DNA from 2 places in the Paraburkholderia sp. TE9906 genome. Region 1 is predicted to be linked to the other one. Evidence: riboswitches for the same ligand, from Rfam matches in the RefSeq annotation. Region 1 holds a riboswitch; the other holds the start of a gene.
The links. A riboswitch is a leader RNA that binds a small molecule or an ion and turns the genes downstream of it on or off. The one in region 1 is predicted to bind thiamine pyrophosphate.
Positions count from the first base shown of each region.

Region 2: it holds a riboswitch for thiamine pyrophosphate, as region 1 does, so the genes downstream of both, ACZ9H4_RS32530 (FAD-dependent oxidoreductase) here and thiC (phosphomethylpyrimidine synthase ThiC) in region 1, are expected to answer to the same signal.

Region 1 covers NZ_JBWCCT010000007.1:474,215-482,131, reverse strand. The annotation lists gene thiC (phosphomethylpyrimidine synthase ThiC) at 252-2,183, opposite strand; TPP riboswitch at 2,276-2,394, opposite strand; gene ACZ9H4_RS21740 (GreA/GreB family elongation factor) at 2,536-2,946, opposite strand; gene ACZ9H4_RS21735 (hypothetical protein) at 3,532-3,987, shown strand; gene ACZ9H4_RS21730 (EamA family transporter) at 4,368-5,297, shown strand; gene ACZ9H4_RS21725 (2,4-dienoyl-CoA reductase FMN-binding domain-containing protein) at 5,362-7,395, opposite strand; gene ACZ9H4_RS21720 (DUF4397 domain-containing protein) at 7,754-7,917, shown strand, end outside.
Region 2 covers NZ_JBWCCT010000018.1:78,617-86,533, reverse strand. The annotation lists gene mlaE (lipid asymmetry maintenance ABC transporter permease subunit MlaE) at 1-62, opposite strand, end outside; gene ACZ9H4_RS32550 (ABC transporter ATP-binding protein) at 59-880, opposite strand; gene thiE (thiamine phosphate synthase) at 975-2,078, opposite strand; gene ACZ9H4_RS32540 (thiazole synthase) at 2,075-2,890, opposite strand; gene thiS (sulfur carrier protein ThiS) at 2,939-3,136, opposite strand; gene ACZ9H4_RS32530 (FAD-dependent oxidoreductase) at 3,202-4,332, opposite strand; TPP riboswitch at 4,564-4,687, opposite strand; gene ACZ9H4_RS32525 (ABC transporter ATP-binding protein/permease) at 5,096-6,847, shown strand; gene ACZ9H4_RS32520 (SDR family NAD(P)-dependent oxidoreductase) at 6,853-7,647, shown strand; gene ACZ9H4_RS32515 (hypothetical protein) at 7,896-7,917, shown strand, end outside.

The DNA.
Region 1 (7,917 bases):
TAAGAGGGACGAAAGCCCCCCGTTCATGCATTCGATGTTAGCCGCGCGTCGCGTATCCAGATGTGTGAGCTTGTCAGCGGATTGACGGCTTCGTAATCAAATGTTTCCCTTCGCCCAGCATGCGGCGTGCCCGGCTTCGCACACCCTCGCACAAACGAAAAAGCCCGCCAGTGGCGGGCTTCGATGCTGCAATGCAGGTTCCTGGCGGAACCGGACGGCGCTCAAGCCATGCCCGGTCTGCACACCGAACCTTACTGCCGCTGATAGATCTCGGCACCTTTCTTCATGAACTCGATCGACTTCACTTCCATACCTTTCTTCAGCGCTTCGTCGTCGGTGACGCCTTGTTGCGCCGCGAATTCGCGCACGTCCTGAGTGATCTTCATCGAGCAGAAGTGCGGGCCGCACATCGAGCAGAAATGCGCGACCTTGGCCGAATCCTTCGGCAGGGTTTCGTCGTGGAATTCGCGCGCCTTGTCCGGGTCGAGGCCGAGATTGAACTGGTCTTCCCAACGGAATTCGAAACGTGCCTTGCTCAGTGCGTTGTCGCGCACCTGGGCGCCCGGATGACCCTTCGCCAGATCGGCGGCGTGCGCAGCGAGCTTGTACGTGATGATGCCGGTCTTCACGTCGTCCTTGTTCGGCAAGCCGAGGTGTTCCTTCGGCGTCACGTAGCAGAGCATCGCCGTGCCGAACCAGCCGATCATCGCCGCGCCGATGCCCGACGTGATGTGGTCGTAGCCCGGTGCGATGTCGGTGGTGAGGGGTCCGAGCGTGTAGAACGGCGCTTCGTCGCACCATTCCAGTTGCAGGTCCATGTTCTCCTTGATCAACTGCATCGGCACGTGGCCAGGGCCTTCGATCATCGTCTGCACGTCGTGCTTCCAGGCGATCTGCGTGAGTTCGCCGAGCGTCTTCAACTCACCCAGCTGCGCTTCGTCGTTCGCATCGTAGATCGAGCCGGGGCGCAGGCCGTCGCCGAGCGAGAAGGCCACGTCGTACGCCTTCATGATTTCGCAGATGTCTTCGAAGTGCTCGTACAGGAAGCTTTCCTTGTGATGCGCGAGACACCACTTCGCCATGATCGAGCCGCCACGCGAGACGATGCCGGTCATGCGCTTCGCCGTCAACGGCACGTATTGCAGACGCACGCCCGCGTGAATCGTGAAGTAGTCGACGCCTTGCTCGGCCTGTTCGATGAGCGTGTCGCGGAAGATTTCCCACGTCAGGTCCTCGGCCTTGCCGTTGACCTTTTCGAGCGCCTGATAGATCGGCACCGTGCCGATCGGCACCGGGCTATTGCGGATGATCCACTCGCGCGTTTCGTGAATGTGCTTGCCGGTCGACAGATCCATCACCGTGTCGCCGCCCCAGCGGATCGCCCACGTCATCTTGTCGACTTCCTCGCCGATCGAAGACGTCACCGCCGAGTTGCCGATGTTCGCATTCACCTTCACGAGGAAGTTGCGGCCGATGATCATCGGCTCGCTTTCCGGGTGATTGATGTTGTTGGGGATGATCGCGCGGCCGCGCGCCACTTCCTCGCGCACGAATTCCGGTGTGATCGCGGTGAGGCCGTTTGGACCGAACGCGCTCGCACCGAACGCCTGGCCCGGATGCTGACGGCCCATCATCGCGGCAAGCTTCTCGCCGTTCGGGCCGCTCGTCTTCAGGCTCTCCAGATACTCGGCGCGGCGCTGGTTCTCGCGAATCGCGATGTACTCCATCTCCGGCGTGATGATGCCTTTCTTCGCATAGTGCATCTGCGACACGTTCTTGCCGGCGATCGCGCGGCGCGGCGTGCGATGCAGGCCTTTGAAACGCAGGTCGGCGGTGGCGGTGTCGGCGGCGCGCTCGCGGCTGAAGTCGCTCGACAGACCCGTCAGCGCTTCGGTGTCGCCGCGCTCTTCGATCCACGCCTGGCGCAGCGCCGGCAGGCCCGCGCGGATGTCGATCTTCGCGTCCGGGTCGGAGTAAGGGCCCGACGTATCGTAGACATAGACCGGCGGATTCTTTTCGCCGCCGAAGCTGTCGGGCGTATCGGCCTGCGAGATTTCGCGCATCGGCACGCGGATGTCGGGGCGCGAACCGCTCACGTAGACCTTGCGGGAATTCGGCAGCGGCGCGACAGCGGCTTCATCGACGTGGGCGTCGGCGGACAGGAATTTTGGATTGGCGTTCATCGTATCTCCATGCAAAGCAATGTGGGCCGCTAAGCAGGAGACGAGATGGAAGTAGTCGGAAATCGCGCGAGAGGTGAGGCGATGGGGCTGGAGTGCGAAATCCGTACGCTTCCCTGCGCTGGCATTATCCAGATCAGGTTCAAAGGGTATTTCTCACCCGCGCGGCACGGACCTCCAAGCTCCATGCGACGCAGGACCCCCGCGTTAGCAGCGCACACGATACACCGGCCACCCGCTGCTTGGCAACCCGTCCGGTTGAACCGAACCGCGCATTGGGGCGCGGACCGCCGTGTCCTATGCTGGTTGTGACGGGCTGGCGGGCGAGCTGCCGCGTGCTTGAATTGCAGCAAGATCAGAGCGAGAAATTGTCGGCGGCTTCGGGCTGGTACAGGATCTTGTCGAGCTTCAGCACTTTCTCCGTGCCGCTCGGCGGCGTGAAGCGGATGCGCTCGCCGCGCTTCGCGCCGAGCAACGCGAGGCCGGCCGGCGAGAACACGTTCAGGCGGCCTTGCGCGAAGTCCGCGTTGGGCGGATAGACGACGGTCCAGGTCATCTGCTCGCCGCTGGCTTCGTCGGTCAGGGTGGCTTGCGAATTCATCGTCACCACGTTGGCCGGAATTTCGCGCGAGTCGACGATCACGGCGCGTTCGAGGACGTCGTCGAGCATGTCCTGCAGTTTTGCGTTGGCACCGGGCGCGGAGGCGTGCTTCTCGAGGCGGGCGACATCGAGTTCGGTCAGATAACAGGGTTTCGTCTTTTTCATGACGGGTACTCCAATTCGATCTGCATAAAAGAGAACGGCGTGCGTAAGCGTTCAGCCCGGCGCCCGAAGAAAGTCCCCTTGGGGACGACGCGGCCTGAACAGTGGAGCAAGCAGCGTTAGATCGGGAGCCGGGCGGCGAGGAGCGGGAGCGTTCGGGACGGCTCACCGGCCGGACGCGGCGCGAAGTCCGCGCGCGCCTCACCGGTTGCGCGGCGGGGGCGCAAGCGGGTGAGGGCACGGGAAGTCGGGAAGCGCATCGAGGTAGCCGGCAGGTGTCGAAAGAGAAGAGGGTGAAGGCGTTGCCTGAAAACGGAAAGCAGCGCGATAGAAAGGTCCATGTTAGCACGCGGCCGAGTGTCGCCTGATTCGATCCGCGTCGGCCTGGTGCTCGGGCAACGGGCGGCGCGGTGGCACCTGGGATGCATTCAAGCTCATCGTAAAAATGTCGTTAATGGTTCTGTCGGGGTGTGTGAACTGCTGTTGTTCATTGCGTCTGCGGCAAAGGCGGCTGCCCGGTGCGGTGACATCGCGCCGGACGGCATCAGTGATACGAAACGAATCGAGTCGGCTCACGGGAGAGTGCGCATGAAAACCAAAACATCGCGGACACGGACGCTCGGTGCAGTGGCGGGGGCAATGACGCTGCTGGCGGCGCCATTGATGACGTCGGCTTCCGAGGGCGGCAGGGTGTCGTTCGTGGGTGCGATCGTGGCGCCGCAGCTGCAGATAACGGAGGGTAGCGCGGCTGATGGCGCGCGCGGCGGAGTGGCGGGCGTGCAGACCGCGCAGGCCGGCTCCGCGCTCACGCTGACGTTCAAAGCGCCGCCGGGCGTGACGGGCGGCGCGGATGTCGCGTTGCAGGTGAACGACGGCGTGCCGGCGCGCGACCTCGTGGCGGCGCGTTTCGTCGATAGCGGCGGGCGAATCGCCCCGGCCCGCAACGGTCACTACCAGGTCGGCCGCGACGGCGGCGTGTTGTCGTTGTCGCCGAAGGATGCGCGCACCGATACGCGCGTGACGGTGGTCGTGAGCTACCAGTGACTTCACGAACTCGCGTGCGCGGATTTCAGGTGATGGCGAGAGAAATGTCCCACTGCTGCACACGCTGAAAACACCGGGGATACGTCCCCGGTTTTTGTGTTGCAAGTACACCAAAAAGTTACGATTCTTTCGTTCGGCGCCGTGGGCGCTTACTGCATAATGCGATGCGCGCCGCAGCCTTGGCGCGTGTTCGCCCCGGCCCGATTTCTTTCGCAAGCCGCGGCGTTGTGGCCCCTTTGGTCATCTATCGCCTTTCCGTTCCACCGACATGTCCGCCAGCCTCGCCCGTCAGACCGCGTCTTCGATGCGGTGTCCGCCATCCCGTCAGCGGGTTTTCAGCGGGGGCGCAATACCTCGAGCGGCATGGGCGGGTTGAACGCATGTCGCTGCAACGCTCCAGTTTCTTTTCGCGCGGTCTGCCGATCCGCCTGCCGCAGTCGCACGGCGGCCAGATCGCGCTCGCCCTTGCCGTCGTGTATCTCGTGTGGGGCTCGACGTATCTCGCCGTGCACGTCGCCCTCGGTTCGTTTCCGCCACTGCTGCTCTCCGGGCTGCGCAACCTGTTTGCCGGCATAGGCCTGTTCGTCTTCGCGGTGCGCCGCAAACCGGTCTGGCCGAGCGCCGCCGAAATCCGCAATGCCGGACTCGTCGGCACGATGCTGGTGGGTTTGTCGAGCGGCATGCTCGCCTACGGGATGCGCACTGTCGGCACCGGCACGGCGGCCGTGATGGTCGCGACCGTGCCGCTCTTCGCGACGGTGATCGCCGCCGTCGCGGGCCGAAAGATCGGCCGCGGCGAGTGGTTCGCGGTCGGCCTGGGGCTGGTCGGCATCGCGATTCTGAGTCACGGCGACAGCACGCCGGGTTCGGCGGGCGGCAGTCTGGCGATCCTGTGCGGCGCGCTGTTCTGGGCGGTCGGCGCGCATCTGGCCGGGCGTCTGAAGCTGCCGTCGGACCTGTTTCTGTCGACCGCGCTGCAGATCGGGCTGGGCGGCGCGATGTCGACACTGGTCGCCTGGGTCTCCGGCGAACGCATGCTCGACATGCATGTCCTGCCGTTGCTGGCATTCATCTACCTGATGCTGATCGGGACGATGGCCGCGTACGTCGCGTATGGTTTTCTGATTCGCCACACGAGCCCGATCATTGCGAGCAGCTGCATGTACGTGAATCCGGTGGTGGCGGTCGCGCTCGGCGCGTTGCTGCTGGGCGAGCCGGTCACGCGCTCGACGGTGATCGCGACCGTTGTGATTCTGGCCAGCGTGGGCTTGTCTTTCTGGTTCGATTACAGGAAGAAGGGGCTGGCTTGACGTTCGCCCTGGGGTGGGGTTGGTAGCGGCGCGTCTGGAGCGGCCAAAAAAACAACCCCCCGCTTCAAAGCGCCGCCGCCACCTCAGCCCCTTCGCGGATCGCGCGTTTCGCATCCAGTTCGCTCGCCACCTTCGCGCCGCCAATCACGTGATAGCGCGGACGACCTGCCGCAGCAGGCGTCGCGGGTAACAGATCGCGCAGCGATTCCTGCCCCGCGCAGACGACGACCGTCTCCACCTCCAGCCACTCTTCGACGCCATCGCGCGCAATCTTCAACCCGCGCTCGCCGATCTCGAGATACGACACGCCGCCGAGCATCTTCACGCCGTTCCTCGCCAGCGTCGCGCGATGCACCCAGCCTGACGTCTTGCCGAGCCCCATACCGAGCTTGCCGGCCTTGCGCTGCAACAACCAGATCTCATGCGGCGGCCGCGCCGGGGCCGGCGGCTTCAGACCGCCGCGCTCCCGTACCGCGAGATCGACGCCCCATTCGTCGAGCCAGGCATCGCGCGGCATCGGCAGCGGCTCGCCCGCGCGATGCAGCAGGAACTCGCTGACGTCGAAACCGATGCCGCCCGCGCCGATCACCGCGACGCGGCGACCCACCGGCGCACCGCGCAGCACGTCGACATAGGACAGCACGTTGGGCCCATCGATACCGGCAATCGCCGGCTTGCGCGGCACGATGCCGGTGGCGATGATCACGTCGTCGTAAGCGCACGCGGCGAGCAGCGCGGCATCGACGCGCGTGCCGAGCCGCACGTCCACCCGATGCCGCTGCAACTGGCTCTGAAAATAGCGGATCGTCTCGCTGAACTCTTCCTTGCCCGGCACACGCATCGCCAGATTGAACTGGCCGCCGAGCGTCGCGCTCGCATCGAACAGCGTCACACGATGCCCACGCGAGGCCGCCACCGTCGCCGCCGACAAACCCGCCGGGCCCGCGCCGACCACTGCGATCGAACGCGCGGCGCGCGGGTCCGTCAGCGGCCGGTAGACCAGTTCGGTTTCGCGTCCCGCACGCGGATTCACGAGACAGCTCGCGCGCTGATTTTTGAACGTGTGATCGAGGCAGGCCTGATTGCACGCGATACAGGTGTTGATTTCGTGCGTGCGGCCCTCGGCGGTCTTCACCACGAAGTCGGGATCGGCGAGCAGGGGGCGCGCCATCGACACCAGATCGCCGGCGCCTTCGGCGAGCAAGGCCTCGGCGACCTCGGGCGTATTGATGCGGTTCGACACGATCACCGGCACGTTGACGGCGCGCTTCAAACGTCCGCTCAACCCGGCGAACGCCGCACGCGGCACCGAGGTCACGATGGTCGGCACGCGCGCCTCGTGCCAGCCGATGCCGGTGTTGAACAGCGTCACGCCGGCCGCTTCGAGGGCTCTTGCGACCTGCACGGTTTCGTCCCAGGTATTGCCGCCTTCCACCAGATCGATCAGCGAGAGCCGGTACACGACGATGAAGCGCGCGCCGCACACCGCGCGCACCCGCTCGACGATCTCGCGCGCGAGCCGCATGCGGTTCTCGATGCTGCCGCCGTAGCGGTCGGTGCGTCGATTGGTGCGGGGGCACAGGAACTGGTTGAGCAGATAGCCTTCGCTGCCCATGATCTCGACGCCGTCATAGCCGGCGCGCTGGGCGAGCCGCGCGCAACGCGCATAGTCGCGCACGGTCTTCGCAATGCCGGCGAGGGTGAGCGCGCGCGGCTTGAACTTCGAGATCGGCGACTTGAGCGCGGAAGCGGACACCACGAAGGGGTGATAGCCATAGCGGCCCGCATGCAGGATCTGCAGCGCGATCTTGCCGCCCTCGGCATGCACGGCCTCGGTCAGCAGCCGATGATTGCGCAGATCGAACACGGAATTCAGCGTGCCGCCGAACGGCAACAGCCAGCCCGCGCGATTCGGCGAGATGCCCCCGGTGACGATCAGGCCCACTCCGCCTTTCGCGCGTTCGCGGAAATACGCGGCCAGCTTCGGGTAATTCCAGAAGCGGTCCTCCATGCCGGTGTGCATCGAACCCATCACCACGCGGTTGCGCAAGCGGGTGAACCCGAGGTCGAGTTCGGCGAGTAAGTGCTGGTAAGACATGGTGAGGTGGCGTGTAAGTTTTGGGTGCGCCCGAACGATACACCGCGCACCGGGCCAGCCCGCCGAGGAAAAATTCTAATCCTCGCAACCCATTGCTCCGTAAGCCATTTATCAGTCGCTCTCAGCCATCGGGCCACCCCCGGCACACGCATTGCTCGAAGCGATCGTCCATCGACACGGACCGCGCCGTCTGGAGAAACAGGCGTGATGTGCAGCAGGGATAGGGAGGGGGCTGCTTCGGAGAGCCGCCTGGGACCGTTCAAACAAATGATGAACGCGGTGTCCGGCGGTGCGGTGTCCGAAGCGGAACGCCCGTAGATCAATGGGTCGAGAGCCCACATCGATATAGGTGAACACAATGAAAATGATCCGAACCATGGCGGCCGTTGTTGCGGTTGCATCTGTTCTGAGCGCATGCGGCGGCGGGTCCGACGACGTCGGCAAGGAACTCGGCCTGACCAATCCGCAGATCCACTTCATTCACGCGATTCCGAGCGGCCCGGCCGTCGACTTCCTCGTGAA
Region 2 (7,917 bases), on a different contig from region 1:
CGCGTGGCGTAGCCGGCCGTGCCGAGCCCGCCGATCACCGAGCGACCGATCGCACTGATCATGACTGGCCTCCGCCGATGCCGAAGTCCGCCGCCAGCGACGCCTTGCTCGGATAGTGGAATTTGAACGGGCCGTCCGGGGCGCCGTCGATGAACTGCCGCACTGTCGGATCGGCCGACGCGCGAAGTTCGGCCGGCGTGCCTTCGGCGTGGACCCCGCCGTTGGCGAGAAAGTAGACGTAATCGGCGATCGCGAACGATTCAGGCACGTCGTGCGTGACCAGGATCGAGGTGGCGCCCAGCGCCTGGTTCAGCGCGCGGATCAGGTTCGCGGTAATGCCGAGCGAGATCGGATCGAGACCGGCGAACGGCTCGTCGTACATCATCAGTTCGGGGTCGAGCGCGATGGCGCGCGCGAGCGCCACGCGCCGCGCCATACCGCCGGAAATCTCCGACGGCATCAAGTCGCGCGCGCCGCGCAAGCCGACCGCGTTGAGCTTCATCAGCACGAGGTCGCGCAGCAATTCTTCGGGCAGATCGGTGTGCTCACGCAGCGCGAAGGCCACGTTTTCGAACACCGACATGTCGGTGAACAGCGCGCCGAACTGGAACAGCATGCCCATTTTGCGGCGCAGCGCGTAAAGGCCGTCGCGCGTCTGCTGGCCGACGTCCTGGCCGTGAAAGAGGATCTGGCCGCGCTGCGCGCGCACCAGACCGCCGATCAGACGCAGCACCGTGGTCTTGCCGCAACCCGAGCCGCCCATGACCGCGACGACCTGCCCGCGTTTGAAGCGCAGATTCAGGCTCGACAGGACGAGCCGGTCGCCGTAACCGAAGTCGACGTCGCGCAGCTCGAGTAAGGTCTCGGGGGAGGAAGACACGAAACTGACAGTCCTTTTACACGGAAGGCCGAATTATAGGGCCATCATGCAAAAGCTGCCGTGAGGTGCCCTGTCTCTAAAATAAGCCCGACGATTATTGCGTAAACGCTTGCTGCAGCGCAGAAACGGCGGCCGCCGGATCGGCTGCTTCCGTGACCGCGCGCACCACCGCAGCACAGCCGACACCCGTCGCCAGCACGTCGGGCAGCACCTGCAGGTCGATGCCGCCAATCGCCACCAGCGGCACGACACCGTCGAGCAGACGCACGTAGCGCGCAAGGCGCTTGAGACCCTGCGGCGCGGTGGGCATGACCTTGGTCGTGGTCGGAAACACCGCGCCCAATGCAATGTAGCTCGGCCGAAAATGCAGCGCTTTCAGAATCTCGTAGAAACCGTGCGTCGACAGACCCAGCCGGATGCCGGCGGCGGCCAGCGCGGAGAGGTCGGCGGTATGCACGTCTTCCTGACCGAGGTGGACGCCATACGCGCCCGCTTCGAGCGCGGCCTGCCAGTGGTCGTTGATGAATACCTGAGCGTCGTGCGCGCGTCCGGCGGCCACGCAGCGGGCGATTTCGCGCTTCAGCTCGTCGGCGGGTTCGGCCGATTTGCGGCGCAACTGCACCGTCTTCACGCCGAAGGCCACCACCCGCTCGGCCCATTCCGCGCTCGGCAGCACCGGATATAGGCCGAGCCGGTCCGGGCAGCGCGCGAACGCTTGCGCGGGCGCGGCCGGCAAACCGGCAAGGCGCGGGAATCGCGCGATGTCGGCCGGAAAGGCGTCGTCGGCGCGAGTTTCGTCGCCGTCGCGCCACGCGAGCGCCAGCACCAGCGCATCGTGCGGGTCGAAACCACAGTCGAGAAACGCGGCCAGCGCGGCAATCCAGTCGTCCGCCAGATGACCTTCGAGGCGGTACTTCTCGCCGCCCAGATGCAGCGTGGCCGTGTCCTGCGCCGCTTCAACCACGCCGGCGCCCTGCACCAGCCAGCGCGCCATCTGCTCGCCGTGCTGCTGGGCGTCGGCGATCACGATCAGGTCGCCGCCGTTGGGCTCGTCCGGCGCGGTCAGGCAGATGCGCCACGGCGCGTGCGTCGGCGGCCAGTCGCCGAGGCGCGCGCGGATGCGCTCGGTGGCTTCGGTGAGTTCGTCGGCGGGCGGCCAGAACAGGTCGCGATGCTTCAATGCCAGTGTTTGCGTCATGCGGCGCTCCCGTCTTGGTGCCAGAACGGCATGCCGACCACCGGCGTGCTCGCGTGCGCGCTTTCGCGCTCGGCCATCGGCCCCGCCAGAAAAGCCTGGCGGCCCGCTTCGACGCCCAGCGCGAACGCGCGCGCCATCGCATCGGGGTGCGTCGCCTGCGACACTGCGGTGTTCAGCAGCACGCCGTCGAAACCCCACTCCATCACCTGCGCCGCATGCGACGGCACGCCGAGCCCGGCGTCGACGATCAGCGGCACGTCCGGCAGCCGCTCGCGCAGCACCCGCAGCCCGTAAGGGTTGATCACACCCTTGCCGGTGCCGATCGGCGCGCCCCATGGCATCAGCGCTTCACAACCGGCGTCGAGCAGACGGCGGCCGATCACGAGGTCTTCGGTGCAATACGGCAGCACCTTGAAGCCGTCCTTGATCAACTGCGCGGCCGCTTCGATCAGCCCGACGGGGTCAGGCTGCAACGTGTAGTCGTCGCCGATCAGTTCGAGCTTGATCCAGTCCGTTTCGAAGATTTCTCGCGCCATGTGCGCGGTAGTCACCGCCTCGCCGACTGTCAGGCAGCCGGCCGTGTTCGGCAGCAGCGGCACTCCGTGGCGCTTGAGCAGATCGAAGAAGCCGGCTTCGGCGCCGCCTTCGTTCATCTGCCGGCGCAGCGCGACGGTGACCATGCCGGGGTGCGCCGCGTCGATCGAATCGGACAGCGACTGCAGCGACGGATAGCGCGAGGTGCCGAGCAGCACGCGGCTCGCGAAGGATTGGCCGTACAGCGTGAGCGCGTCGGCGGTTTGGGGGGAAGTCATTTGCATCATCGGGTCTCCGGCAAGGCGTGGCGGGCGGCGGGGCAACGCTTAGCCGCCGGCCACGGGTTGCACGACATCGAGCCGGTCGCCCGGCTGCAGCGCGCGCGCCGCATGCTGGGTGCGCGCGACGAAATCGCCGTTCAGCGCGACCGCGAACGGCGGGCGCGCGCCGTACGCGGCGAGCGCATCGGCGACGGTCGCGCCTTCGGGCAGCGACAACGGCTTCTGATTGATATGAATGTCCATGGTGTTCGAATGCGGTTCAATCGATGGCGAAAGCGGCGGGCGAGCGGCATGGGAGCGCGCAACGCTCATGCCGGCTCCCGCGCGCAATCCTGTTGGAAAAGCTCGCTCCAGCGCGCGTCGCGGCGCCAGTCGGCGAACGCGTCGGCATCGCCGATACGGCCGTCGAGCAGCGCCGACGCGAAGCGCACGGCTTCGTCGGCGACTTCGGGCACGATCATGTAGCCGTGCCGGTACAGCCCGTTCACGCGCAGTGTCCGCGCGCCGTCCCACAGGAGCGCCGGACGGTGGTCCGGCAAGGTCGGGCGGCACTGCGAATTCAGTTCCAGGATGCGTGCCTCGCCGAAGCCCGGATGCACGGAAAACGCCGCGCTCAGCAGTTCGAGCGCGGAGCGCACGCTGACCGGCGACATGTCCTCGCCTTCGACTTCAGTAGCGCCGATCACGTACAGGTCGTTCTGCTTCGGCGCGATATAGAGCGGATAGCGCGGATGCAGCAGCCGCACCGGGCGCGTCAGGTTGATACCTGGCGCATGCACCCGCGCGACTTCGCCGCGAATGCCCCGCAGCGTGGGCAGCACGGGCTTCGCACCGAGGCCCCGGCAGTCGATCGTGATGCGCGCGGACGGCAGCGACTGCTCGTCGACGGGCGTGTTCCAGTGAGTGTCGACGCCGCGCTGGGCAAGCCCCGCGGCCAACGCGGCCAGCACCTGGCGGTTGTCCAGTTGGCCTTCACGCGGCAGCAGCCAGCCCTGATTGAAGCGGCCCGCCAGCGCGGGCTCGGCCGCGCCGACCTGGGCGCCCGCCAGCGTCACGAAACCGCCGTCGAGCAGGTCGGCCGGCGCGTTCGAGCGAACCCGGCGCTCGAACAGCGGCGCTTCGGTGCGGTCGGCATGATGCCAGACGACCAGCGTGCCATTGCGCTGGAAGAACACCGGCTCGGGCAATTCGGCCAGCAACTGCGGCCAGGTATCGAGCGAACTCGCGCCGAGACGCGTGATCAGCAGCTCGGCGCTGGCGGCTTCGGCGAGCGGCGCGAGCATCGCCGCGGCGACCCACGCGGCGGCCTGCGAACCGGCGGCGTCGCCGCGCTCATACAGCGCCACGCGATGTCCCTGGCCCGCCAGACGCCACGCGACCAGCCGGCCGCAAAGACCGCCGCCGAGGACGGCGAAATCAGGTTGGGCGGACCGGTTCATCGCGCGGACTCCCGCGTGGGCGCCGCTCTACGGCGGCAAGCAAGGCTGAAGCACGACGCACCGACGGCGACGTAGCGAAGAGCAAAACACATATCTGAAGAATAGGCGGTCATCGAGTCCTTTCCGTACGGCAAAAAAACGCACGTACCCAGGACGAAACCGGCGGGTGAAGCCGGCCGGACAATACGCGCGCACTTACGTACGGACGCCGTCCGGCGGGGAATGGAAGACTGGCTGCTTCCGGAAACTTCCCGCGCCGGTATTACCCGGATCGGGTGCAAAGGGTCTCTCTCAGCCTCGCCGCCGCAGCCTGAAAATCAAGCCGCCTGTGGGCGAAGCACCCCTGTTTCGTCACAGGTCATTAGACCATAAAAGGCGCGGCACCCGCAAACCAGCGGCTCGCGCGCGCAGCCGGCGTTTGATCCGGCACCTTGTTTCATTGCATCGATGTGGGCGGACCCGGCGCTCTGGCACAATGCCGGGACCGGATGCCGCAAGCGCGCCTCGCCGCATGCGCGACGGGCGGCGCCAAGGCGAGGCCCTTAAGCGAAAATTAATTTTCGCTTAAGGGCCTCACGCCAGAATCGGGCGCTCGCCTGGACGCGCGTTCGCCGAATTACGTCGCCCGGGCAGGTATCGCACCGCCGTCGCAGAGCGGCCCAACATTGGGCCGCTTCGCGGCGCAATAGCCCGACATGGGCCGGCCGGAGTCGGGTCGGCGCTTCGGATCAGCACTTCGGGCCTGCACTTCATCAGGACGCTCATGACACCCAATATTTCTGCCAGCCCCGCGCTACCGCCCGACGAAAAAGTCTCCGCCTGGAGCCTGATCAAACCCTACTGGGTTTCCGAAGAACGCAAGACGGCGTGGGGCTTGCTCGTTGCGATCATCGTGATGAACCTGCTCGTCGTGTGGATCAACGTGCGCCTGAACCGCTGGAGCGCCGACTTCTACAACGCGCTGCAATCCAAGAACGTGCACGATTTCCCGCACCTGCTGATGGTGTTCTCGGGACTCGCGTTCGGCTTCATCATCCTCGCGGTGTACGGGCGATACCTGCGTCAGATGCTCGGCTTCCGCTGGCGCCAGTGGTTGACCACGCGCTATCTGAACGAGTGGCTGCACGACAGCGCCTTCTACCGGATCGAACGCGACCGGCTCGCCGACAACCCCGACCAGCGGATCAGCGACGACCTGCAATCGTTCGCCACCACCACGCTGTCGCTGACGCTCGATCTGCTGTCCACGGTCGTCACGCTGGTGTCGTTCATTACGATCCTGTGGTCGCTGGCCGGTGCGTTGACCATCTCGCTCGGCGGCATGCCGTTGCAGATTCCCGGCTACATGGTGTGGGCCGCGGCACTGTATGCGGTGGTCGGCTCGCTGATCATCCAGAAGGTCGGCCATCCGCTCGTGTCGATCAACTACCAGGCGCAGAAAGTCGAAGCGGATTTCCGTTTCGGCCTGATCCGGCTGCGTGAGAACGCCGAACAGATCGCGTTCTACAACGGCATGGACACCGAGAAGTCGAACGCGCACTCGCTGTTCGGCCGCATCCGCGACAACTGGTGGCAGGTGATGAAGTACACCAAGCGGCTCACCTTCGTGCTGAGCTTCTACGGCCAGATCGCGATCATCTTTCCGCTGGTGGTCGCCGCGCCGCGCTACTTCGCGGGCGCCTTCACCTTCGGTGTGCTGATGCAGATTTCGAGCGCGTTCGGCACTGTCAGCGATTCGTTCTCGTGGTTCATCAATAGTTATGCGAGCCTCGTCGAATGGCGCGCCACCGTGAACCGGTTGCGCGAATTCAAACGCGTCGTGCATGCGCCGCGCCTGAAGGAATCGGTCTCGCCGGCTACCGAGCATGGCGGCATCAACCTGCATTTCGTCGACGCCGATCAGCTTTCCACCGAAGGCCTCAAGCTCGCTCTGCCGAACGGCAACCCGCTGTCGCGCATCCGCGATATCGCGATTCAACCGGGCTCGCGCTGGCTGGTGCGCGGTCCGTCCGGCTCGGGCAAGAGCACGCTGATGCGCGCGCTCGCCGGCCTGTGGCCGTTCGGCGACGGCTCGATCGACGCGCCGGTCAACGCGCGCATGATGTTCATCCCGCAGGTCAGCTACATGCCCATCGGCACACTCAAAGCGGCGCTCACCTACCCGTCCTCGGCCGCCACCTACACCGACGAAGAATGCCGCGAAGCGCTCGTCATCTGCCATCTGTCGGAGTACGCCGACCGCCTGCAGGAGTCCGGACACTGGACCCGCATCCTGTCGCCGGGCGAACAGCAACGCCTCGCCGCCGCGCGCGTGCTCCTGCACAAGCCCGACTACCTGTTCCTCGATGAAGCGACCAGCGCGCTCGACGCGGAAAACGAAGCACGTCTGTATCGCCTGTTCACGGAGCGGCTGCCGAAGGCGGCGATCGTCAGCGTTGCGCATCGCGAATCGCTGGCGGCGTTCCACGACGAAACGCTCGACGTCGAACGTGCGGGCGAAGCGGTCGCGGCCTGACCATCATGAGCGACATCCGTGACGTGAGCGCAGCCCGCCCTGATGAGCGCGTCGTGCTGATCACCGGGGCGGGCTCCGGCATTGGCGCGGCGCTTGCCCGGCGCATCGCCGCGCCGCACTCGGCACTGATGCTGCACGCCCGTGGCGCCGATGACGCCGCCCGCCAGCGGCTTGCCGGAGTCGCCGCCGAGTGCCGCGCACGCGGCGCAAGCTGCGCGACGGTGTTCGGCGACCTCGCCGAACCCGGTGCCGCGGAACATCTGGTTCACCAGACGCTGGCACACTTTGGCGCACTCGATCAACTGGTCGCCAACGCGGGGCACGCGCAACGCCAGACCCTCAACGCACTCGACCCCGACACGTTCAGCGCCGCCTTCGCTGCGATGCCGGCCGCGTTCGCGGCGCTCGTCAGACGCGCAACCCCTGCATTGGAAACGTCGAAGCGCGCTCGCGTGATCGCGCTGAGTTCGTTCGTTGCGCACCGCTATCGCGCGGACGCGCCGTTTGCCGCGACGGCGGCGGCGAAAGCGGCGCTCGAATCGCTGGCCAAGACCGCCGCCGCGGAACTGGCGCCACACGGCGTGACCGTCAACTGCGTGGCACCCGGCTACACCCGCAAGGATCGCGGCCCGAGCGCGGAGAATGCGTCGGCGTGGACGCGCGCCGCCGAAGCGACGCCGCTCGGCCACGTCGGCGAGCCTGCGGATGTCGCCGCGCTGATCGCGTTCCTGCTCTCCGACGAAGCGCGCCATATCACCGGGCAGGTGATTCATATCGACGGCGGTCTTACCCTCGGCTGAGCGGCATTCTTGCAACGCACTACGCAACGGCACCCCCCTCCCGCCGCACGCGCCACCCCGTCACGCCTTCCCCTCGCCGCAACACAACATCCCGCAACATCCGGAAACACGCGAGAAGGGCTCGAAAGCATTTGCGAAGCGGGCAAGCTGTTCCGCGCTTTGAAAATGCCTCCCGGCAGCGACGATAGTCATGCGGGCCGATCCCGTCCTCGCCCCAACGTCATTCACTGTTACCGGACTCTTTGCCCATGTCATTCGATCGCCGCTCCC